Regions from separate parts of the Pseudomonas sp. MONT-RG-20F-20-E-7-02 genome, predicted to be linked through region 3. Evidence: predicted binding sites of a transcription regulator. Region 3 holds the regulator's gene; each other region holds the start of a gene.
The links. The regulator FliA, encoded in region 3, starts transcription of late flagellar genes. The targets are predictions, from matches to a motif close to CTAAAGTTTNNNNNNNNNNNGCCGNTAA.

Region 1: flgM (flagellar biosynthesis anti-sigma factor FlgM) is a predicted target of FliA. The motif match lies at 6,094-6,121, and genes of this name have one in related genera.
Region 2: L8I05_RS07805 (methyl-accepting chemotaxis protein) is a predicted target of FliA. The motif match lies at 6,455-6,482, and genes of this name have one in related genera.

What each region holds. Positions count from the first base shown of each region.
Region 1 is NZ_JAKNQN010000001.1:31,135-38,942, forward strand. It holds gene mgtE (magnesium transporter) at 1-993, shown strand, start outside; gene L8I05_RS00135 (Arc family DNA-binding protein) at 1,106-1,432, opposite strand; gene L8I05_RS00140 (PA3371 family protein) at 1,826-2,005, opposite strand; gene L8I05_RS00145 (hypothetical protein) at 2,016-2,240, opposite strand; tRNA gene L8I05_RS00150 (tRNA-Arg) at 2,563-2,639, shown strand; gene L8I05_RS00155 (MFS transporter) at 2,919-4,304, shown strand; gene L8I05_RS00160 (flagellar brake protein) at 4,365-5,114, opposite strand; gene L8I05_RS00165 (flagellar protein FlgN) at 5,211-5,681, opposite strand; gene flgM (flagellar biosynthesis anti-sigma factor FlgM) at 5,730-6,056, opposite strand; gene flgA (flagellar basal body P-ring formation chaperone FlgA) at 6,198-6,962, opposite strand; gene L8I05_RS00180 (chemotaxis protein CheV) at 7,045-7,808, shown strand, end outside.
Region 2 is NZ_JAKNQN010000002.1:566,236-574,043, reverse strand. It holds gene L8I05_RS07825 (hypothetical protein) at 1-1,435, opposite strand, end outside; gene L8I05_RS07820 (hypothetical protein) at 1,751-2,314, shown strand; gene L8I05_RS07815 (IS1182 family transposase) at 2,384-3,757, shown strand; gene L8I05_RS07810 (DUF2867 domain-containing protein) at 4,357-4,851, shown strand; gene L8I05_RS07805 (methyl-accepting chemotaxis protein) at 4,845-6,338, opposite strand; gene L8I05_RS07800 (TonB-dependent siderophore receptor) at 6,523-7,808, opposite strand, start outside.
Region 3 is NZ_JAKNQN010000001.1:420,289-428,096, reverse strand. It holds gene L8I05_RS01955 (chemotaxis response regulator protein-glutamate methylesterase) at 1-918, opposite strand, end outside; gene L8I05_RS01950 (chemotaxis protein CheA) at 968-3,193, opposite strand; gene L8I05_RS01945 (protein phosphatase CheZ) at 3,205-3,993, opposite strand; gene L8I05_RS01940 (chemotaxis response regulator CheY) at 4,012-4,386, opposite strand; gene fliA (RNA polymerase sigma factor FliA) at 4,555-5,295, opposite strand; gene fleN (flagellar synthesis regulator FleN) at 5,292-6,125, opposite strand; gene flhF (flagellar biosynthesis protein FlhF) at 6,233-7,549, opposite strand; gene flhA (flagellar biosynthesis protein FlhA) at 7,561-7,808, opposite strand, start outside.

The DNA.
Region 1 (7,808 bases), 390 kb from region 3:
CAGCAACGTGAGCGTGTGCGCTCTGCACTGTCCTACGACGAGGACCAGGTCGGCGCGCTGATGGACTTCGAGATGGTCACCATCCGCGAAGACGTCAGCCTGGAAGTGGTATTGCGCTATCTGCGTCGCCTCAAAGAGTTGCCCGGCCACACCGACAAATTGTTCGTGGTCGACTACGAAGGCATTCTCAAGGGCGTGCTGCCGATCAAGCGTCTGCTGGTGAATGATCCGGAAAAGAAAGTGGCGGATCTGATGGCCAGCGATACGGTGAGTTTTCACCCGGATGAAGACGCCTACGAGGCAGCGCAGGCGTTTGAGCGGTATGACTTGATCTCGGCCCCGGTGGTCGACAAGAACGGCAAGCTGATTGGCCGTTTGACCATCGACGAAATGGTCGACCTGATTCGTGAAGAGAGTGAAACCGAAGTTCTGAACATGGCGGGTTTGCGTGAAGAGGAAGATATCTTCGCGTCGGTCTGGCGTTCTCTGCATAACCGCTGGGCCTGGCTGGCGATCAACCTGATCACGGCCTTTATCGCTTCGCGTGTTATCGGGTTGTTTGAAGGCTCCATCGAGAAACTGGTAGCCCTCGCTGCCCTCATGCCGATTGTGGCGGGTATCGGCGGCAACTCCGGTAACCAGACCATCACCATGATCGTGCGCGCGATGGCGCTGGATCAGGTCAGTACGGCCAATTCCTCGCGGCTGTTGCGAAAAGAGTTGGCCGTGGGCCTGATCAACGGCTTGGTGTGGGGTGGCGTGATCGGTGTAGTGGCGTACTTGCTGTATGGCAGTTGGTCGCTGGGCGTCGTGATGACGGCCGCCATGACCCTCAATCTGCTGTTGGCGGCATTGATGGGCGTATTGATTCCTATGACCCTGGCGCGCCTTGGGCGCGACCCGGCAATGGGCGCCAGCGTTATGATCACCGCCATGACCGACAGTGGTGGCTTCTTCATCTTCCTGGGCCTGGCGACTATCTTTCTGCTATAGCCCTGCGGCGGGAGCAACTCTGCTCCCGCTTGCTTTCTCCTCCAGGCCTTTTTTCCCAAATCCCAGGCAAAAAAAAGCCAGCACATGGCTGGCTTCGGCTTTCAACTGCAGATTAATTGGCTTCTGCGGCCGCCTCAACGTCGTGCGCGATAAGCGAGACGAGGGCATTTTGCTGGCGGTGGGAGAGCTGACGAAAACGCTGCAGCAGTTCGCGTTCGTGCAGTGACAGCTCAGGGCTGTCCAGGCGCATGCTCAACTCTTCGCCCAGCGCACCTTCCTGAATGAGGCTTTGTTCCAGGCGCGCGATGATTTCGGAGTTCATGCTGCGGTGATGATTGCGAGCCACCTCGGCAATGCGTTCCCGCATTCCGTCTGGCAGACGTACGACGAACTTGTCAGCCGTACGGCTGGAATAAATTGCCTGTTTCAATGGGCGCATATATTTAACCGGTTAGTTCAGGGGAGCGGTTTTTGGAATTGGCCGCAAGATGAGTGTTAAGACAAGGCTCACGACCAAAGTTCAACCCGAATTGCAAAGAGGCCGCATCATGCCTCAGATTTGACATTTCCTTGGCGTCAATTCTGTGACAAATATTGAACTGCCTAAAGGCTTTATGCCAGCACTCATTTGCATTTTTGCGGACTGGTTTGAAAAAATTTCAACGCGTAATTTCGCGAGGGAACTTCTCGTAAGTCCAGGCCGCGAAAGGATTTTAGGCCGCACATCGTATAGCAATATGGCCTTTTGCCCTCGTCTTTAAGACTAGTGGCAATTTGCCGATTTACTAGGGCAAGGCGACATAAGGTAGGCGCAGGCGACGCAAGGCAGGCGTTAGCGCAGCACGGGATCGAACTTGATGCGGCGGCCAACGATAAGGGTGATGACCAGCAAGCCGGCGAACACGCCGGTGGCGATGAGGGCGGTGGTTTCACCGTCTTGAGGGGTGGTGCTCAAGGCAAATACGCCGGTTGCCAGGGTCAGGCAGAGGAATAGCCAGGCGGGTTTGGTCATAAAGGTTTCCTCAGAAAACCCAGTGGTCGGATGCAGGTGCGGCCTGGGTGTCCTGGGTCACACGAACGGGCGATTGCACTGTCGGGGTCATCACCGCCAACTGCGGGCGCTGTTGCAGGTGGTGTGGCACCGGCTGGCTGATTTGCGCAACGTCGTCGTGGGTTGATTGGAAATGGAACAGGACCAGTGCGGCCAAGGCGAGAGCGTTGAGGCTTAACAGAAGGGCGCTGTTCATGTTCGTGTTCTCCGCAGTGGCTGGGCCGAATGGATTTATAAGATAAGTATTGCAGGTCCCGTGCCAACCTTTTATTTCAATAAAAACAATGGGTTAGGTATGTTTTTCAGAGGCGTTTCGTTGCAATTTGCAATGCTGGCATTTTGGGGGAGTGCAATTTGCACGATGGCGCCAAGTGCCGGGTTTTACACGGCGAAACTGCGACAGCCCTTACAAGGATCGGCCTACACTCAAAAAGCCAACGGACGACATGACAAAACCTACCTCGGCCGTTAACATGCACGCCGTCCGTCGCCGCGCCTTTGGCCCCCGGCTGTCATTTGTCCCAGTAGCTCAATTGGATAGAGCATCCCCCTCCTAAGGGGAAGGTTGGCCGTTCGAACCGGCCCTGGGACACCAGATTCAAACTTCAAAAAAGCCCCGTACAGAGTGCTCTGGCGGGGCTTTTTTGTGGGCGCTCGTCAAACACCGGTCGAACCTTGCCGGTGATCGGGGTTCACAGCAGGGGCGCGATGTTTTTATCGCAACCTGTGTACCTCGCACGCGGCCATGCAACGTCTGAGCTATTAAGCAAAATATTCCCGGGCTACAGCGCATATCGCCTGTCCGGACCCGGCAACCCCGGACTATCATGCCGATAGCCCTGTCTCTTACTGCAAGGAGCCGCTCGGAACGCCGATGCGCCAGATCTGGAAATCTTTTCGAGCCCTTTATTTCGCCTCCTTGATGATGCTGATCGGCTCCGGCCTGCTCAGTACTTACCTCGCCCTGCGCTTGGCGGCTGACCACGTCGACAGCCTGTGGGTGGGTGCGCTGATGGCGGCCAACTACTTCGGCCTGGTGTTGGGCGGCAAGATCGGGCACCGCCTGATCGCCCGGGTCGGGCATATTCGTGCGTACGCCACCTGTGCCGGGATTGTCGGTGCGGCGGTGTTGGGGCATGGCCTGGTCAACTGGCTGCCGGCCTGGATCGTGCTGCGGATGATCGTGGGCCTGGGGATGATGTGCCAATACATGGTCATCGAAAGTTGGCTCAATGAGCAGGCGGATGCCAAGCAACGTGGCGTCGTGTTCAGCGGCTATATGATCGCGTCCTATCTGGGCCTGGTGCTGGGTCAACTGATACTGGTGATGCACCCCGAGCTCGGCCTTGAATTGCTGATGCTGGTCGCGCTGTGCTTTGCCCTGTGCCTGGTGCCGGTGGCCATGACCCGACGCATTCACCCCGCGCCCCTGCATCCTGCGCCGATGGAGCCGCGATTCTTTATCAAGCGCGTGCCGCAGTCGTTAAGCACCGTATTGGGGGCCGGCGTGATCGTCGGTTCGTTCTATGGTTTGGCGCCGCTTTATGCCTCGCAACAAGGCCTGACAACTGAGCAGGTCGGCCTGTTCATGGGCTCCTGCATTTTTGCCGGGCTGCTGGTGCAGTGGCCGTTGGGCTGGTTGTCGGATCGTTATGACCGGGCCTTGCTGATCCGTTGCTTCGCCCTGTGCCTGGCAGTGGCGGCGTTGCCGCTGGCGATCATGACGCGGGTGCCGTTGGAAGTGCTGTTTGTCGCGGGGTTTCTGTGTTCGTTGGTGCAGTTCTGCCTGTACCCGTTGGCGGTGGCATTTTCCAACGACCATGTGGAAGGTGATCGCCGTGTGTCGCTCACGGCCATGCTGCTGGTGACCTACGGCATTGGCGCGAGTGTCGGGCCGTTGTTGGCCGGTGTGGCGATGAAGCTGTTTGGCAGCCACATGCTGTATGCATTTTTCAGCCTGTGTGCGTTGATCCTGGTGTGGCGTATCCGGCCGAAGGCGGTGACCAACTTGCATCAAGTGGACGACGCACCGCTGCACCACGTGGCGATGCCCGACAGCATGTCCAGCTCGCCGCTGGTGGCGTGCCTCGACCCGCGCGTGGATGAGGCGGTGGTACAGGAGCAGATGCAGACCGTTGTTCCGGACCCGGAGCCTGAAACTGATCCGCAGCAACCAACGGATGAGCCGGCTTTTGAAGGGCCGCCCGAGCCTCTGGGCCCGGACGAACACCCGCATGACCTGAGCAGGGCGCGCCCCTGAAAGCAAAAACGGGCAGCTCCCATCAGGAGCTGCCCGTTTTTTTGTCGCGGCCTTTAACCCTTAAAAATCGTCATCCTTGTCAAAGCGCCGCGCTTCACGTTGCAGTTGGTACACAAAGCGTTCCACCTGGCGCTGCACCAAGCCGCTCATATTGTGGAAACGCACGCCGGCGAAGGTGGTGTTGATCTTGTCTTCGAAATGCAGGTAACGCAGTTCGACAGAAGTGGTCATGCTGCCGAAGGGCAGGGCGGCAATAAAGCGATCGTAAACCTGGCCCAGTTGCAGGCGCTCGGAAATATCGCCTTCAAAGCGCAATTTGCAGCCAGTGGCGGAGATATCCAGCAGCTTGCCGCTGATCGGTGCCTTGAGCTTCTCGCCGCCCAGTTCGATGCTGACCAATTGCGCCAGCTTCAGCGCCGCGCGGAATGCATTGCGACGCTGATGGTAGACCACCTCGTCGGGCATGCTGCCGGTGTAAATGCGGTGGCCGCCTTTTTCGCTGATGGTCAGCGTGCCGTTGCTTTCCCAGGCCACTCGCACGCCATCATGAAAGCCTTCGATGCGAAAGGGCTCGCCATTCTCGAGATAGCGTTCACCGTCACGCGGGATCATTTCGTCCAGGGCCAGCGTCTTGCTGTCCCGGTCAACGTCCACCAGGTAGCTTTGGAAGCGTTGGCTGCGTTCATGGAAAGTGATGATCAACGGATCATGGCTTTCTTGCAGCATCCGTAACGTGCCGGCGATTTCCAGAGGCGTGGTGAGCACCTTGGGTGGCTGCGGGGCATCTTCCGCATTAAGGGCGTTGAACACGTTTCTTCCATCTCCAGACAAAATACGACTACACGCAAGAACCGGCATTTTGCCAGTATGTAGCGCGCCTTGGATAGGGCGCGCGGTAAACCGGCGTCAGGCTTGGCTGCGGGTGCTTGGCTTGACCAGGCGTGAGGTGGAGCCTTGGGCGTTGTACAGGGCCGGAGGCTCACCGCCGTGAAGTATGCGCAACTGGTTGGCGGTCGTCGCTTGCTGCAGCTGGATCGACTGACCGTTGAGCAGGTTGGCTTCCTGGCACTGGGCGAGCAATTGATTGAGTGCGGTGCTCTGCGCCAGCAACTGATCGCCAACCGAGGAGTGGCTGGCCAGTTGTGCGAGGCCGTCGTGATCAGCCGGGAGGCCCAGGCTGATGAGAATTTCGCTGCGCTTCTTGCCATGCTGCTCCAGCAGCACGATCAGCGACTGCTTGCGCGCCAGGATTTCTTCCAGCAAACGCATGTCCCGGCCGTACAGGGCCAGGGACTCTTCTTTGAGCAGCTCGAGCAAATGTTGCGTCGGCGCCAGATCATCAATGATCAGTTGTAGCAAATGTTCGTCGTGGTGCATGGCTGGCCTTGGGTTTTAAGCGTCCAAAAGCCCTGCGCAGGCCTTTGCCTAGCGCTCGGCTTCGAAGTTAAGCAGCTTGCTGGCTACACGGTTGCTGTCGACTTTATAGCTGCCATCGGCGATAGCCTGTTTCAACTCGGCCACGCGGGCTTTATTGACAACCGGTTGGTCGCGCAGCGAGTCAGTGACCTTCTGCAACTGTTGAGCCTCATTGCTCAGGTGTACGGATTCCCCGCTTTGGCTGGCGCCGGCCTGTTCTGCTTTGGCGGCAGGGGCTGGTTGGGCCTTGGCTTCTACGCTGTCCTTGGCACCGCTGGTACGCGTGTTGCCGGGCAACGCCGGGGTGTTATTTAAACGACTGAAATCAATGACCATGTTAAAAAAACCTCTGGGTATTTGGACGCTTGCCATGTTTTCGGCCATACCCGGACAAACTTTAGGCTCGATTGACAAAAACCTGCACGTGCACACATCGTGCGCACAGTGTAGGAAAAGCAGGCGTCCTATGCCAGTGAACTATAAAGCAACCTCAACTTGCCCGGGTGCCGTCACTTGCGCCTTGATCACACGGTTGGAGTTGAGGTTTTTGACCCTGATCTGTTCGCTCATGCCGCCGTTGGACAGCGCTTCACCCGGCATCTTTACCGTCAGCCCGCCACTGCTGGCGGAAATGACCACCTGATCGCCTTTGCGAATCACCTCGGCCTGCTCAAGATGGACCAGCGTGATGACTTGGTCAGTGACCATTGGTCGGGTAAGTTTTTGCCCAACTGCCTGGTCGAGCGAGGTGAGGTAGCCCTGATTGATCAGGCTGATATCCCGTTCACGCATGGCCACGTCGTCGAACCCGATAATGCCAGTGCGTTTCAGTGGCCGCGTCACCACCACCACATCGCGGAACAGCTTGACCTGCGCCGGTACGAACACAGTCCAGGGCGAAGCGCCTTCGCAGCGCACTTTAACCGTCACACGGCCGATGGGCTGGGCCGGGCTTTCCAGGGTGGCTGTCAATTCCTTGTCGCACATTGGCATGCGCAGGCGTGGGTCCAGCTGGCTGACCTGTATTTCATAACGCCCAGGTGTCTGCGTGGTTGCCAGATAATCTTCTACAGTGAACTCAAGAAAGCCTTGAGTGACGCCGATAAGGAGATCAGGCAAGGTGGCATTCTCTGCACGGGCCGTGGTGCCTGAGCCCACGGCAAACAAAGCCAGCGTGACGCAGAGCAATCTGCAGTACCGTTGGAGGTTGGGGCGTCGGGAAACTGTCGTTTTGATATCCATAAACTAATAAATAGCAAAGCTCGTGCCGTTTAGTGTTGGGTGCGCGTCGCACTCCCAAAGGTTTTAGCGTAGGAGTCAGGGCATGGCAGGAGTAATGGATTCAGTAAACCAGCGTACACAGCTGGTGGGGCAGAATCGCCTGGAGCTGTTGCTTTTTCGCCTGGATGGCAAACAGCTATACGGCATCAATGTGTTTAAGGTGCGGGAAGTGTTGCAGTGTCCCAAGCTGACCATAATGCCCAAATCCAGCCCCGTGGTCTGTGGCGTGGCCAATATCCGTGGCGCGACCATCCCGATTCTTGACCTGGCCATGGCCACCGGTTCCGCCGGTTTGCAGGACCGCCAGAGCCCGTTCGTGATCATCACCGAGTACAACACCAAGACCCAGGGTTTCCTGGTGCGCTCGGTGGAGCGCATCGTCAACATGAACTGGGAAGAGATCCATCCGCCGCCCAAGGGCACCGGGCGCGATCATTACCTCACGGCGGTGACGCGGGTCGATAACCAATTGGTGGAAATCATCGACGTGGAGAAAATCCTCGCCGAAGTGGCGCCTACCTCCGAATCGATCTCGGTGGGTGTGGTGGACGCCGAGACGGCGCACAAGGCGATTTCTCTGCGCGTGCTGACTGTGGACGATTCCTCGGTGGCACGTAAGCAGGTGAGCCGCTGCCTGCAAACCGTCGGAGTGGAAGTGGTAGCCCTCAACGACGGGCGTCAGGCCCTGGATTACTTGCGCAAACTGGTCGATGAAGGCAAGAAGCCTGAAGAAGAATTCTTGATGATGATCTCCGACATTGAAATGCCGGAAATGGACGGTTACACCCTCACGGCCGAGATACGCAA
Region 2 (7,808 bases), on a different contig from region 3:
CTTCGACTGCAAGCCGAATAGAAAGCTCATCTCGAGAGCTACCCAGCGTGTGAAGAACGGTTGGCCAATCTATATCGTCATTTACATCAATTAGAATTTCGCCTGCAACTTTCCTGCATGCAAAGTACGCTCGGGGATCGATAACGATTTTCCGCAGTTCATCTTTCAGCAGGGACGCAATATCACTTCCCCTGACTGCTTCGAGCATAAGAAGGCAAAGGCTGAACGATGTTTCAGGTGTTGAGATCAGTCGCCGTATGTCCTCGATGACAACTGGGTGCCTGAAACCACGTAACGCATACGGTCCCCAGTCACGAAAGCGCGGATTATCCTTTGCCAGAAGCTCCAGTGAGCCAATAAGCAAGTGAGCTTGATCGGCCGTGAGTACATCTGCATCCCCATACTCAATCAATCCCATTGGGTCCGCGGTGATAACAGCCTTGGTAAGAGCCGGTTCTAATGCGAGCCAGGCATGAATGCCCCGAAGGCTTGAAGGTACAAGCCCGTGGCTGTGAAACACTGAGAGGAGGCGTCTGCGTTTTTGTGGGGTATTCGCCTGCTTCGCGAGCCATTGAGCCCCTAAGTACTCCCCGACCCGGCGGTGAAGGTAGGTGAAGCGATCGACGCCGTCAGCTTTGAACAAACGAGTACCTAACATGGCTTCCACTACTTCACCATCAGGAAGAAGAGAGATATCGGAAAGTTGCAGTTCACCTTCGGCAGCGTTCGCTGCGGAAATCCGAACAATGGCCTCACTGCCAGTTAGGATCAAACCGGCAAATGCGGCGCCTGCGGCATCAAGGCCAGCTTCCCGCCCTGGCTGACTTCTGGCCTTGGTGTCACGATGTTCGACTCGTAAAACCTCAATGGCGCGCTCGAAAAGCTCGCTACGCGTTTCAGGTAATTTCCTCGACCCCGCAACGCGAGCAATTAGCTCGAGAGTTTGCGGATTGCCGAGCAATCCATTGAGCCCTCGTGCATTGAAATGCTCGATCACATTTTCGGCTTCCGCCAAACCGAGTGTGGCGCTTAGAAAGGTGGAAGCGTCATCGTCGTTGAAGGGCTCAATGTGAAGCTCTAGTGGCTTTTCCGCGTACTGTTCGTGAATAGCCTCTAAACCCGTCGCGCTACGCCAATCCGCCACCCGGCACGCAAGAATGAAGCGAGGGTAGCCCAGCTTACCGAGTTGACGCAGGACAAGATCCACCCCGTCTCCTTCCTTCTGGCTGCTTACCTCATCTAGTGCATCAATCACTAGGATTTTGGCGTCGCTTAGTAGCGTATTCGGATCATATCGGTTAATCAGTTGGCGGGCGGTGCAATGCGAATAACCTGGAGACGCTGCAAGCCAGTCAAGCAGGTGAGATTTTCCCATGCCGGCTTCGCCAAGTATCACGAGCGACTCGGTTCTTTTTAACAGGTCGTCCTGAGGCATAGTGATTCGACTGTCATTAGTCTCACACCACAGTGTTCGTTTGATGATTGCATGCACTATCAAATTTGCGCATTCATTCATGTCGTACTGGAGCCTCAATCGGAGCCGGGTTAGTCATTCTGATACTAAATTAACGCCCCATCAGAAGCACTATAAAGAGATACACGAACGACCGCTTTTGGCCGATTCTGTTGAAAAAGTAGGTCTCCTGTCGATCTATAGCGCGCGACCAGCTAAAGCAGGTTGGCTAGAAAGCGCCCCCTTGAGAGCCTAAGAAACCAGTATCATCCGATAGGTGATATCGAGAGCAGAACTATGACAGAGAAAGAGGCATGTGCGATTTTGCAAGCACAAGGTTGGGCCTGTGGAAAGGATGAGGTAAGTGACCGCTTTTGCATCAAGTGTTTGGGCGAGATCCAAGTCCAGATCATTCCGACTATAGGGAAGCGCTCGGATCATTTTAGAGTTTCGTTCATGCCCTCCATCTCCTCGACAGCGTTTTCGGATGCTGTCGCGTTCATCTTTGGGGAGGGAAAATATTTTTCACCTGTCATCGTAAGCAACGAAACGCCCCAGAAGCTAGAGACCATTGGCGCTGACGATGTAGTCGAGCTATCTGACAGGGCGTTATCTTGGGCTCAGAATCAAGATATAGATGCCGGCTTGGCGCTCTACAGGTCTTTACCTACAGACGCCAAAGGAGCAATGCCACTCAGGCATCTAGCTGCGCTAGCAATTGCGCAAGCTGTCGATCAGTTAGAGGATTACGAAAAAAGCTTTAAAAAGGGCGAAAGGCTGGGGTTCGTCCCATACATCACCGTTGAAATGATTGAGCGCTCGCTGCTGATTGCTCGGGGAAACGCTCCCAAGGTTAACTGATTCCCTGAGTAGCTCCATCGACTGATCTGCGGCAAAATCACTCCATCGGCCAGCGGGAGAGTACGCAGCATGATGGGACAGTTATCGAGTGGGCAGGAGCGGCTGTTTTACTCGTTCAACCTTGAAGACCACATCCCAAAAAATCATCTTCTGCGCAGCATTGATCGGTGTCTCGATCTGAGCGACCTGCGCCACTACCTCGCCGATTTCTATAGCCCAATTGGGCGTCCTTCGATTGATCCTGAGCTGATGATCCGCATGCTAGTCGTGGGCTATTGCTATGGCATCCGCTCCGAACGGCGGTTGTGCGAAGAGGCCCATTTGAACCTGGCATATCGCTGGTTCTGCCGGTTGAGCCTTGAAGATGAAGTCCCCAACCACTCAACCTTTTCGAAAAATCGACACGGCCGTTTTCGAGAGAGTGATCTGTTTCGCTGGTTGTTCAATGAAGTGCTGCGTCGCTGCATGGACGCCGGCCTGGTCAAGGGCGAAGGCTTTGCCGTGGACGCCAGCATCATCAAAGCGGATGCGAGTCGGCAGCGCGGCGTACCGGGTGATGAACCGGTCAACTGGAGCGATCCGGCCCTGAGCACCCGCGCCGTGCGTGAGTACCTTGAAGGCCTCGATGAAGAGGCTTTGGCCGAAACGCTACCGAAGCGCCTGTCGCTGACGGATCCTCAAGCCCGCTGGACCGCTGCGCCAGGCGGCCCAGCTTTCTACGCTTACTCCACGAATTATCTGATCGATACCGAGCACGGCGTGATCATGGATGTGGAACCCACACCCGCTCATCGAACCGCAGAAGTCGAGAGCACCAAGACGATGATCGAACGGGTCGAAGCGCAATTCGACATCAAGCCGGAGCGTCTCATTGGCGACACCGCTTACGGTACCGCGCCGATGCTGGCCTGGATGGTGGAGGAAAAAGACATCGAACCGCATGTGCCGGTGTGGGACAAAACCGAGCGCAAGAACGACAGTTTTTCGAGCAACGATTTCCACTGGAATGAAGAGGCTGAGGAATACCGCTGCCCGGCCGGAAACCCATTGCGCAGCGAATGGCGAGCCTTCAAGAATGAGCGTTCACATGTCACCAAAGCCAACACCATCATCTTCCGATCCCGGCAGACCGACTGCGCTACGTGTCCGATGAAAGCCAAGTGCTGCCCAAACACAGCGTTCCGCAAGATCGCTCGCAGCGTCCATGAAGCCGCTCGCGATGTGGCTCGGCGCATTGCAGCAACGCCGGCATATCAGCGGTCTCGCCACGAACGTAAAAAGGTCGAAATGTTGTTTGCCCACCTCAAGCGCATCCTGAAATTGGATCGGCTGCGGCTACGTGGCATGAGTGGCGCGACGGATGAACTCACGCTGGCCGCTGCGGTGCAGAACCTGCGACGGCTTGCCAAATTTTCATCTCAAGGGCCACCAGTCACGGGATAGGTGCGCCTGCACCAAGCAAAAAACCTCAAATTAACCCAATAACAGAGCGGCAAAGGTCATCGAAGGACCGAAAAACCACTCAATGTGGTGAGTAGGTTCTCCCGTGGTGGTCGTGCCTGAGTTCAGGCCGTTTGAAAATCCGACTTTTTCAACAGAATCGGCCGATTGCTGCCTGCCACCCCATCCAAAAATCTCCCATCAATCCCGACACGGATCCTTTCGCGCATTACCCACCAACCGCTATCAACTTACGCGTCTAATCCATGCACACCTGCATATACCCACGCCACAAAAGCGTCGTAAACACCTTCAGCGTAATGGCCGACACGGCGTTTTTTGCATAAAAAGTATAGGTCCATCGAACACGGGGTTCGCCAGCACGAGGCTCGTCAAACCACGATTGTCCGGTAGCATGGGTGGCCAAATACCTGACGGTGAAAGTGAACTCGCTGACCCGATAGGCAAAATAATTTGCTCGATCAAACTCGGTCACTTGCTCGCGAGCCGTTGGTGCCGGTGGCGCAGAGCCGTACAACTGCGCTAAAAGAAGGGCTAGCCGTTTAAATTATTCATAAGGCATCTGGCCAAGGAGAGAATGTTTGGCAACTACCCCGATTGCTCACACCCTGCGCGCACCGTCTGAACTGGATTACTACGACTGCCGCTCAACCCTGCTGCCGTCCGAAGTCACCGCGCTTGAAGCCTGGAATATCATGACTGCCGAACCGGGGCCGTTGTTGCAGCTGGCGTTCCGCATTCGGGACGCGATTTCCGCTGTGTTTGGCGTAAAGCGCATTGGCGGGTTTTCCGGCACCCGCCGAGACAGCGTGCAAGTGGGCGAATACCTGGACTTCTTTCTGGTAGAACACAGCGCCCCCGACATGCTGGTGCTGACCGAGCGCGACCGGCACCTGGATGTGATGATTTGCCTGTCGATCAGCGAGCGCGTTTTCACCATCACTTCATCAGTGGTCACCCATAACGCGTTTGGCCGCGCCTACATGGTGCCGGTCGGCCAGGTGCACAAGTTGATCGTCAACAGTGATTTGAAGCGGCTGAAACGCACACTTGAAAGGCAACAAAAAGCCTACTGATGAAACCGCCTCCCCAACGCGTCCAACCGCACCGCAATGGGCGGTAGCCGCTCACTGCTGCGCGCCAGTGTCTCCACATCATCGGCAGTGCTTTGCGCAATGCTCTGCACCGACTGCAACCGTCCGACGATTTCCAGGTTCGCCGTGGATTGCTCACGGGTGGTCGTCACGATCCGCCCGTTCAGTTCGTCGATGTGCGCAATGTCGGCGCCCACCGCTTGCAGCATTTCCACTGCCACTTGGCTGTCTTGCACGCAACGCTCCACGCCTTGCTGGCTGTCGTGCATGGCCTCGACGGCTTGACGGCTGCCGTGTTGCAAGCCTTCGATGATCTGTTTGATTTCCTGGGTGGACACGGCGGTGCGCTGCGCCAGGCTGCGCACTTCGTCGGCGACCACGGCAAAGCCTCGGCCTTGTTCGCCGGCGCGGGCGGCTTCGATGGCGGCGTTGAGGGCGAGCAGGTTGGTCTGGTTGGCGATGCTGCTGATCACTTCGAGTACCGAGCCGATCTGTTCTGCCTGCACCGCCAGGCCTTGCACGGTCTCGTTGGTGCCGTTGATGCGTGAGGCCAATTGGCTGATTTCGTGCTGGGCGCGGCCGACGCTTTCCTGGCCGCGCACGATTTGTTTGCTGGCCTGGCCTGCGTGTTCGACGGCCTGTTCAACGTGCACGGTGATGTGGCCCATGGCGTCTTCCATGCGCTGCATGGAGCCGGTCATTTGGGTGATTTCGGCCAACTGATGGCGGGCGCCTTTTTCCAGGGTGCCGCTGGCGCTGGCCAGTTCCTGGCCGAGTTGGCCGAGGCCGTGGGAGTCGCGGGCGACGCCGTCGATAAGATGGGTAATTTGCTGCAGGAAGTGGTCGAAACGCTTGGCCAGCGACACATGCACCTTGCCTTCACCCTGGGCGGTTTCGACGGTGAGTTGGGTGGTCACGGCGAGCATTTTTTCGAGCATTTCCTGGCTTTCGACCGCTTCGCGCTGGCTGTGAATGGCGAGGTAGAGCAGGGCAACGGTCTCCATGACCACGTAGAAAGCATGGACGAACACCATGCTCCAGCCGCCATGGTGTTCCATCACGAACACGGGGAAGCCTTGATGCTGCAACGCATGGAAGACCACGTGGTGCACGGCGATCGTTGCCGCCGCTACCAGGATCGGCAGCCAGTCGCGGTAGAAGGTCAGCACGGCCAGCAGCGCGAAAATGCCGAAGTGCGATTCGATCACACCTTGCGCCTGGTTGATGTGCAGGGCGGCCATCACCATCAAGCCGGCGCCCAATAGGCAGCGCATCAGGCGGGTGCCGCCGATGGCGCGATAGACTGCTGTCAGCACCACGCTGGTGCCGCCGCCGACGATCACGGCCTGCAGCAGTGTGTCGTGCCAGAACGCCAGGCCTACGGAAAACAGGAACATCAGCCACACCAGCGCCAGCATGATGCGGTCGGCCTTGCGGTAGTGCTCGAAAAAACGCGTGCGGGTTGGCATTCACTCTTACTCCATGTGGTCGAGCCGGAAACAGCTAAGCATGCGGCGTGCCACGTGGGCCGCCGGTGGAGTGAAGCAGGTGTTCGGTTGCTTTCAGATCCAGGGATGCCATGGTGTTATCGGCATCCCTGAGCGGGACTTTAAGAGCGGCTATCCAAATGGATAGCCGCAGGGGCAGGGCAGGTCAGAAGCTGTACTTGGCGGTGAGCATCATGTTGCGTGGGTTGCCGTAGGCATCACCGCCGTAGCTCACGTCGTTGGCGATGGTTGAGTAGTAGCGGCGGTCGAAGATGTTGTTGGCGTTGAGCTGCAGGTCCAGGTGCTGGCTGACCTCGTAGCCGGCCATCAGGTCGGTAACCGCGTAGCTGCCCTGTTGCAGGCGGTAGGTGCTGCCGTCAGCCACTTTGAGGTCGTTGTACAGGCGGCTCTGCCAGGAGACGTTGCCACCAACGCGCAGTTTTTCCAGCGGGCCCTGGAAGTTGTAGCGGGTGGTGAGCTTGAACAGATGCTCGGGCGTGTCGGTATCGAACTGCTTGTTGACCAACTGCGGGTTGGCGTCATCCTTGATGGTGTGGGTGCGCGCGTAAGTGTAACCACCGCCGACCTGCCAGTTCGGGGTCAGCGCGCCTTGCAGTTCGAGGTCGATGCCCTGGCTGCGGATCTCGCCGGAGGCTTCACTGCACGCGGCCTGCGGGCAGTTCGGCACCACCACTGGCACGGCGCGGTTTTCCTGGTTGACGCGGAACAGCGCCACACTCGCGTTCAGCGCGCCGCCGAGGTATTCGCCCTTGATGCCCACCTCGTAGTTTTTGCCGACAATCGGCTTGAGCGGGTTGCCGGACGTGTCCTTGTCCCTTTGCGGCGTAAAAATATCGCTGTAGCTGAGGTATACCGAGTGATGCTCGTCCAGCTCGTAGATCAAGCCGGCGTAGCGGGTGAGGTTACGGGTGACATGAAAGTCGCCGTCGCCATCGCGGTTGTCGTAGTCGTACCAGTCCAGGCGCCCGCCGAGGATCAGCTTCAACGGGTCGGCCAGGCTCAGGCGCGTGGTCACGTAAACGCCTTCCTGGGTGGTGACTTCACGCTGGTTGTTGGTGTGGACGAAATCCGGTTTGCCCGCCGTCAGCGGCCAGTTCATGTCGTACGGGCTGTAGTTGTGGGTGGTCATGTCGTAGATGCGCTTGCTGGCGCCCACCACCAGTTCATGGGTACGCCCGAACGCCTGGAACGGGCCGCTGGCGAACGCGTCGATGCCGGCCTGATTTTCATCGTAGGCGGCCTGGTAAACGGTGCGCGCCGGTGTGTTGTTGACCCAGCGCGACTGGTAGGAACCGGAGAACAGCGCGTCCTGTGCGGCGTAGTTGGCGTTGACCTGCAGGCTCCAGTCGTTGGCCAGGCGCTGGCGCAGTTCGGCGAATACGGTGTTGATCTCCTGGTCCTTGTTCTCCCAACGTGTGCCGGGGTTGTAGG
Region 3 (7,808 bases):
AACTTTGTCGCCGTAGGACTTGGCTGCCGAGCCGAAGGTGATGTCCACGCACGGCTTGTAATTCAAACGTTCGTCACCCGGCAGAATTTTGATCGTGCCACGGCCATCCACCATCATCTGCTTGCCACCCGGCGCCAGCAGCGCCAGGCCAGGACGCAGGATGTCGCCATCCTCGGCTTCCTTGACAGTGATGCGGCACAGCTTGTCCAAACGCTCGGCGAAGGCCTTGGTGAAGGCCGCCGGCATGTGCTGGATCAGCACGATCGGTGCGGGAAAGTTGGCCGGCAATTGCGTCAACACGCGCTGCAGGGCCACCGGGCCGCCGGTAGACGTGCCGATAGCGACCAGCTTGTAGGCTTTGCGCTTGGGCGCAGGCGAATGGGCGCTCGGTGCAGCGGCACGTACGGGTGGCGCCGCAGGGCGTGCCACGGGCGCAGGCGCCGGGCGTGCAAATGACGACGTCGGCGCAGCAGGCGCTGCCGCCGGTGCAGGCGCTGGCGCACTGAACAGGCTGCGACGGTTACTGCGCGAAATGCTGTGCACCTTCTCGCACAGCATCTGCTTGACCTTCTCGGGGTTGCGCGAGATGTCTTCGAAATTCTTCGGCAGGAAGTCCACTGCACCGGCATCCAGCGCATCCAGGGTGACCCGGGCGCCTTCGTGCGTCAGCGAGGAGAACATCAACACCGGAGTCGGGCAGCGCTGCATGATGTGCCGAACTGCGGTGATGCCATCCATCATCGGCATCTCGTAGTCCATGGTGATCACGTCAGGCTTCAACGCAATGGCTTGATCAATCGCTTCTTTGCCGTTGGTGGCCGTACCGACCACCTGAATCGTTGGATCGGCGGAAAGAATTTCCGAGACGCGGCGGCGGAAGAAACCCGAATCGTCCACCACCAGGACCTTGACTGCCATAAACACTCCGTTAGGCGGGGCGGGCATTACCGCCCAAGCCCCACCAGAATCAAATACGCCGTGCGGCGTAACGCTTGAGCATGCTCGGAACATCGAGAATCAGCGCGATCCGACCGTCACCGGTGATGGTCGCACCCGACATGCCCGGGGTTCCCTGCAGCATTTTGCCCAAAGGCTTGATGACCACTTCTTCCTGGCCCACCAACTGGTCGACGACAAAGCCGATCCGCTGAGTGCCCACGGAGAGAATCACCACATGGCCTTCGCGCTGCTCTTCATGCTTGGCCGAAGCCACCAGCCAGCGCTTGAGGTAGAACAGTGGAAGCGCCTTGTCGCGCACGATCACCACTTCCTGGCCGTCCACCACGTTGGTGCGCGACAGGTCGAGGTGGAAGATCTCATTGACGTTGACCAGCGGGAAGGCGAACGCCTGGTTGCCCAGCATCACCATCAGGGTCGGCATGATCGCCAGGGTCAACGGCACCTTGATGACGATCTTGGAGCCCTGGCCCTTGGTCGAGTAAATGTTGATCGAGCCGTTGAGCTGGCTGATCTTGGTTTTCACCACGTCCATGCCCACGCCACGGCCGGACACATCGGAGATCTCGGTCTTGGTCGAGAAGCCCGGGGCGAAGATCAGGTTGTAGCACTCGGTGTCGGTCAGGCGGTCGGCGGCGTCCTTGTCCATCACACCACGCTTGACCGCGATATTGCGCAGAATCGCCGGGTCCATGCCTTTGCCGTCATCGGTGATCGACAGCAGGATATGGTCGCCTTCCTGTTCCGCCGCCAGAATCACTTTGCCGTTGCGGGACTTGCCCGAGGCTTCGCGTTCTTCCGGGGTTTCGACGCCATGGTCGACGGCGTTGCGCACCAAGTGGACCAGCGGGTCGGCCAGGGCCTCGACAAGGTTTTTGTCGAGGTCGGTTTCTTCACCCACCAGTTCCAGGTTGATTTCTTTCTTGAGCTGGCGCGCCAGGTCGCGAACCAGGCGCGGGAAGCGGCCGAAGACTTTCTTGATCGGCTGCATCCGCGTTTTCATCACGGCGGTCTGCAAGTCTGCCGTGACCACGTCGAGGTTCGACACGGCCTTTTGCATGGCTTCGTCGCCGCTGTTCAGGCCCAGGCGCACGAGGCGGTTACGCACCAGCACCAGTTCGCCGACCATGTTCATGATGTCGTCCAGGCGCGCAGTATCAACGCGCACCGTGGTTTCGGCTTCACTGGCAGGCTTTTCGGCCACCGGCGCCGCTGCGGCACGCGCAGGTGCCGGAGCAGCTGCGGGGGCTGGAGCCGGAGCAGGTTTGGCGGCAGCTTTGGCCGGTGCAGGTTTCTCTGCCACTGGTGCGGCAGTTGCAGCCGCAGCGGCCGGGGCCACTTCGGTGAACTTGCCTTTGCCGTGCAATTCGTCGAGCAGGGCTTCGAATTCGTGATCGGAGATCAGCCCGTCGCCGGCAGGTTCAGCCTTGGCGGCTGGCGCTGCGGCGGTCGCGGCGGTCGCGGCGACTTCCGGCAAGGCTTCGGCCACAAACGTGCCTTTGCCGTGCAGTTGGTCGAGCAATGCTTCGAATTCGTCGTCGGTAATGTCGGTGCTGGCAGGCGCAGCCGGTGCTTGCGGTTCGGCGGCAGCAGGCGCCACTGCGTCGGCGGCGAACTGGCCTTTGCCATGCAACTGGTCGAGCAAGGACTCGAACTCAGCGTCGGTAATGTCTTCGCTGGTCGGCGTGGCAGGCGGGGCTGCGGGCGCAGCGGGTGCTTGCGGCGCTTCCGCCTCGGCCTTCACGGCGCTGAGGGAGTTGAGCAGCTGTTCGAACTCGCTGTCGGTCACATCCGCTTCAGGCTCGGCCACCGGCGCCGCTTCCACCACCGGCGCAGCCGTGGTGTCGGCAGGTTCGGCCAGGCGCGCCAGGGCGGCCAGCAGTTCCGGGGTGGCAGCCGTGATCGGGGCACGTTCGCGCACTTCGCTGAACATGCCGTTGACCGCATCCAATGCTTCGAGAATTACGTCCATCAGTTCCGAGTCGACGTGTCGCTCACCCTTGCGCAGGATGTCGAACACGTTCTCGGCGATGTGACAGCACTCCACCAGCTCATGGAGCTGGAGGAAGCCGGCGCCCCCTTTTACAGTGTGAAAACCGCGAAAAATTGCATTGAGCAGGTTCGCATCATCCGGGCGGCTTTCCAGCTCGACCAGTTGTTCGGACAGTTGCTCTAAAATTTCGCCGGCCTCTACAAGGAAATCCTGAAGGATTTCTTCATCGGCGCCGAAGCTCATGTGGGTGCTCCTTAGAAGCCTAAACTGGATAACAGGTCATCTACGTCATCCTGACCTGACATAACGTCTTCACGTTTATCGGCATGAATCTGCGGACCTTCACCCTTGGCGAGATGTTTTTGTGGATCTTTTTCCGAGAGGATCGCTTCGCGGTCATGTTCGATGCCGGCAAAACGATCAACCTGGCCGGCCATGAGCACCAATTTGAGCAGGTTGCTTTCCACTTCGGTGACCAATTGGGTCACGCGCTTGATCACTTGACCGGTGAGGTCCTGGTAATCCTGGGCGAGCAGAATGTCATTGAGGTTGCTGGCAACCGTGCGGTTTTCCTGCTCGCTGCGCGACAAAAAGCCGTCGACCCGACGCGCCAATTCACGAAACTCTTCCGCACCCACTTCCCGACGCATGAAGCGGCCCCAGTCAACGCTGAGGGCCTGCGCTTCGGTGGCCATGCCGTTGACCAGGGGCGTGGCGTTTTCCACCAGGTCCATGGTGCGGTTGGCCGCTGCCTCAGTCAGCCTGACCACGTAGGACAGGCGTTCGGTAGCATCGGTGATTTGCGAAATCTCTTCGGCCTGGGGCATATGCGGGTCAATCTGGAAATTGACGATCGCACTGTGCAGCTCGCGTGTGAGCTTGCCCACTTCCTGGTACAGGCCGCGGTCACGGGTCTGGTTGAGCTCATGGATTAACTGCACCGCGTCGCCGAACTGGCCTCTTTCAAGGCTGTCGACCAACTGGTGAGCATGCTTTTTCAGGGTCGACTCAAAATCGCCCTGTGACGTTTCTTTATGCTCCATAGCTCCCCCGTGGCAGCATCAATGACCGATGCGTTCGAAGATTTTTTCGATCTTCTCTTTCAAGGCCAGCGCAGTGAATGGTTTGACCACGTAACCGTTAACCCCGGCTTGGGCGGCTTCGATGATCTGTTCACGCTTGGCTTCGGCGGTCACCATCAACACAGGCAAGCTGCGCAGTTTTTCATCGGCGCGCACGTGACGCAGCAAGTCGATGCCGGTCATGCCCGGCATGTTCCAGTCGGTTACCAGAAAGTCGATGCTCCCGCTGTTGAGGATCGGAATCGCCGTAATGCCGTCATCCGCCTCGACCGTGTTGGTGAACCCAAGGTCACGCAACAGGTTTTTTATGATCCGCCGCATCGTTGAGAAGTCATCAACGATGAGGATTTTCATGTTCTTGTCCAATTCGACCTCCAAGCAGTCTTAAACGCGCCCAGCACCTGGACGCGCCATTTCAATCAACAGGCGTTACACAAAAAGGACTGCCCAGGGCACCACGGAACGAACCCGCGAAGGCTTGAAGCCTTCGCGGTAGCGTCTGCAGTGTCCCCACACTGCCTGTCAGCGCGCGCGCCACTCTCCCAATCGCCCCCGCAAGCGGGCTGCGCACTGGCTGTGCAACTGGCTGACACGCGATTCGCTGACCCCCAGGACCTCACCGATTTCCTTGAGGTTCAGCTCTTCGTCGTAGTACAGCGCCAACACCAGTCGCTCACGCTCCGGCAAATTGGCAATCGCATCCGCCAATGCGCCCTGGAAACGTTCGTCTTCCAGGTCGCGCGACGGTTCGAGATGAGCACTCGCGCCGTCCTCGTGCAGCCCTTCGTGTTCGCCGTCCTGCAACAGGTCGTCGAAACTGAACAGGCGGCTGCCCAAGGTATCGTTCAAAATCCCGTAGTAATCGTCGAGACTCAATTGGAGTTCGGCCGCAACTTCATGATCTTTAGCGTCACGACCGGTTTTTGCTTCAATTGCGCGAATTGCGTCACTGACCATTCGCGTGTTGCGGTGTACCGAGCGCGGCGCCCAATCCCCTTTACGCACCTCATCGAGCATCGCGCCACGGATACGGATGCCCGCATACGTCTCGAAACTCGCCCCTTTGCTCGCGTCGTATTTGGTCGACACTTCGAGCAAACCGATCATGCCGGCCTGGATCAGGTCTTCGACCTGCACGCTGGCGGGCAGGCGTGCCAGCAGGTGGTAGGCAATGCGCTTGACCAGGGGCGCATAGCGCTCGATCAGTTCGCCCTGGCTGTCACGTGCCGACTTTTTGTAAAGGTTGTAGCCGCTGGATGTCATAGCACAGGTCCCGCGCTCGTCTGATGCACCAATCGCTCGACGAAAAACTCCAGATGCCCCCGAGGGTTGGCGGGCAACGGCCAAGTATCGACCTTCTGGGCAATAGCCTTGAACGCCAGTGCGCACTTCGAACGAGGGAACGCTTCGTAGACTGCACGCTGCTTTTGCACAGCCTTGCGCACACACTCGTCATAAGGAACTGCGCCAACGTATTGTAAGGCGACATCGAGGAAGCGATCCGTGACCTTGGTCAACTTGGCGAACAGGTTTCGCCCTTCCTGCGGGCTTTGGGCCATGTTGGCCAGCACGCGGAAGCGGTTCATGCCGTAGTCACGGTTGAGCAGTTTGATCAGGGCATAGGCGTCGGTGATCGAGGTGGGTTCGTCGCAGACCACCAGCAGCACCTCTTGCGCGGCGCGCACGAAGCTGACCACGGACTCGCCGATGCCGGCGGCGGTGTCGATCACCAGCACGTCGAGGTTGTCGCCGATGTCGCTGAACGCCTGGATCAGGCCGGCATGCTGCGCCGGGCTCAGGTGCACCATGCTCTGGGTGCCCGAAGCGGCCGGCACGATGCGAATGCCACCGGGGCCTTGCAGCAGCACATCGCGCAGCTCGCAGCGGCCTTCAATCACATCGGCAAGGGTGTGTTTGGGTGTCAGCCCCAGCAACACGTCGACGTTCGCCAGGCCCAGGTCAGCATCCAGCAGCATGACGCGACGGCCAAGCTCTGCCAGGGCCAGGGACAAATTCACTGACACGTTAGTTTTCCCGACGCCACCTTTGCCGCCGGTCACCGCGATCACCTGTACGGGATGCATGCTGCCCATTTTATTTCTTTACCTTGTCTTGCTTAGACGCAGGCTACATGGCTTGGCCGCGTGAATCGCTTGCAGACCATCGATGTAGATACATTTCACGGTGTTCATCCTGACCCTCAACCCACCCGCTTGGCGGGGTTGTGGTAAAGGTCGGCGAACATATCGGCCATCGCTTCCTCGCTAGGCTCTTCTTGCATTTGCACACTGACAGCACGGCTGACCAACTGATGACGGCGCGGCAGATGAAGATCATCCGGGATCCGCGGCCCGTCGGTCAGGTAGGCGACCGGTAATTCATGACTGATAGCCAGGCTCAGCACTTCGCCCAGGCTCGCGGTTTCGTCGAGCTTGGTGAGGATGCAACCGGCCAGGCCGCAGCGTTTGTAGCTGTGGTAGGCAGCGGTAAGAACCTGTTTCTGGCTGGTGGTTGCAAGCACCAGGTAATTTTTCGACTTGATGCCACGCCCGGCCAGGCTTTCCAGCTGCATGCGCAGCGCCGGGTCACTGGCTTGCAGGCCGGCGGTGTCGATCAGCACTACGCGTTTGCGCAGCAGCGGGTCGAGGGCGTTGGCCAGGGACTGGCCCGGGTCAACGTGGGTCACCGACACATTGAGAATGCGGCCCAACGTCTTGAGCTGTTCCTGAGCGCCGATGCGGTAGCTGTCCATGCTCACCAGCGCGATATTCTGCGCGCCGTACTTGAGCACATAACGCGCAGCCAGCTTGGCCAGGGTGGTGGTCTTGCCCATGCCGGCAGGGCCGACCATGGCAATCACACCGCCCTCTTCCAGCGGTTCGATTTCCGGGGTGACGATCATGCGCGCCAGGTGCGCCAGCAACATGCGCCAGGCTTGGCGTGGTTCTTCAACTTCGGCGGTCAGCGCCAGCAGGTCGCGGGACAACGGGCCGGACAGGCCGATGCGTTGCAGGCGGCGCCACAGGTTGGCCTGTTGCGGCTTGCTGCCTTGCAACTGGTTCCAGGCAAGCGACCCGAGCTGCACTTCGAGCAGTTCACGCAGGCCATTGAGTTCAAAGCGCATCGAATCGAACACGCGCTGGTCGACTGCGGCGGCCGGGGCTGGCGCTGCAGGACGTGGCGGTTCTTTGAAAGTCGGTTCAACCAGCGGCTCGGCGGCGGTCAGCGGCAGGCCGGCGAACAACTGGCGATTGGTGGTGGTATCGCTGTCGCCACGCATGCTCAGCTCAGCCTGGGCCGAGACAATGCGCGAAGCGGTCTTGCGCAGCTCGTCTTCGAGCTCCATGTTCGGCACGCGCGGCGCCAAGGCCTGCGGCGTGTAATCCAGCGCAGCCGTCAGCTCGACACCGCCGGCAATGCGACGGTTGCCGATAATCGCGGCATCGGCGCCCAGCTCATCACGTACCAGTTTCATGGCCTGACGCATATCGGCGGCGAAAAAACGCTTAACTTGCATAACCCACTACCTCAGCCGTTGGGCCCTACTGTCGCGACGATAGTCACTTGCTTGTTGTCAGGAATTTCCTGATAAGCCAAAACGTGCAAATTCGGTACTGCCAGGCGTCCAAACCGCGACAACATCGCGCGGACCGGGCCTGCCACCAGCAGAATCACCGGGTGACCCGCCATTTCCTGGCGCTGCGCGGCTTCGATCAACGAGCGCTGCAGTTTTTCCGCCATGCTTGGCTCCAGCAGAACGCCCTCTTCCTGGCCTT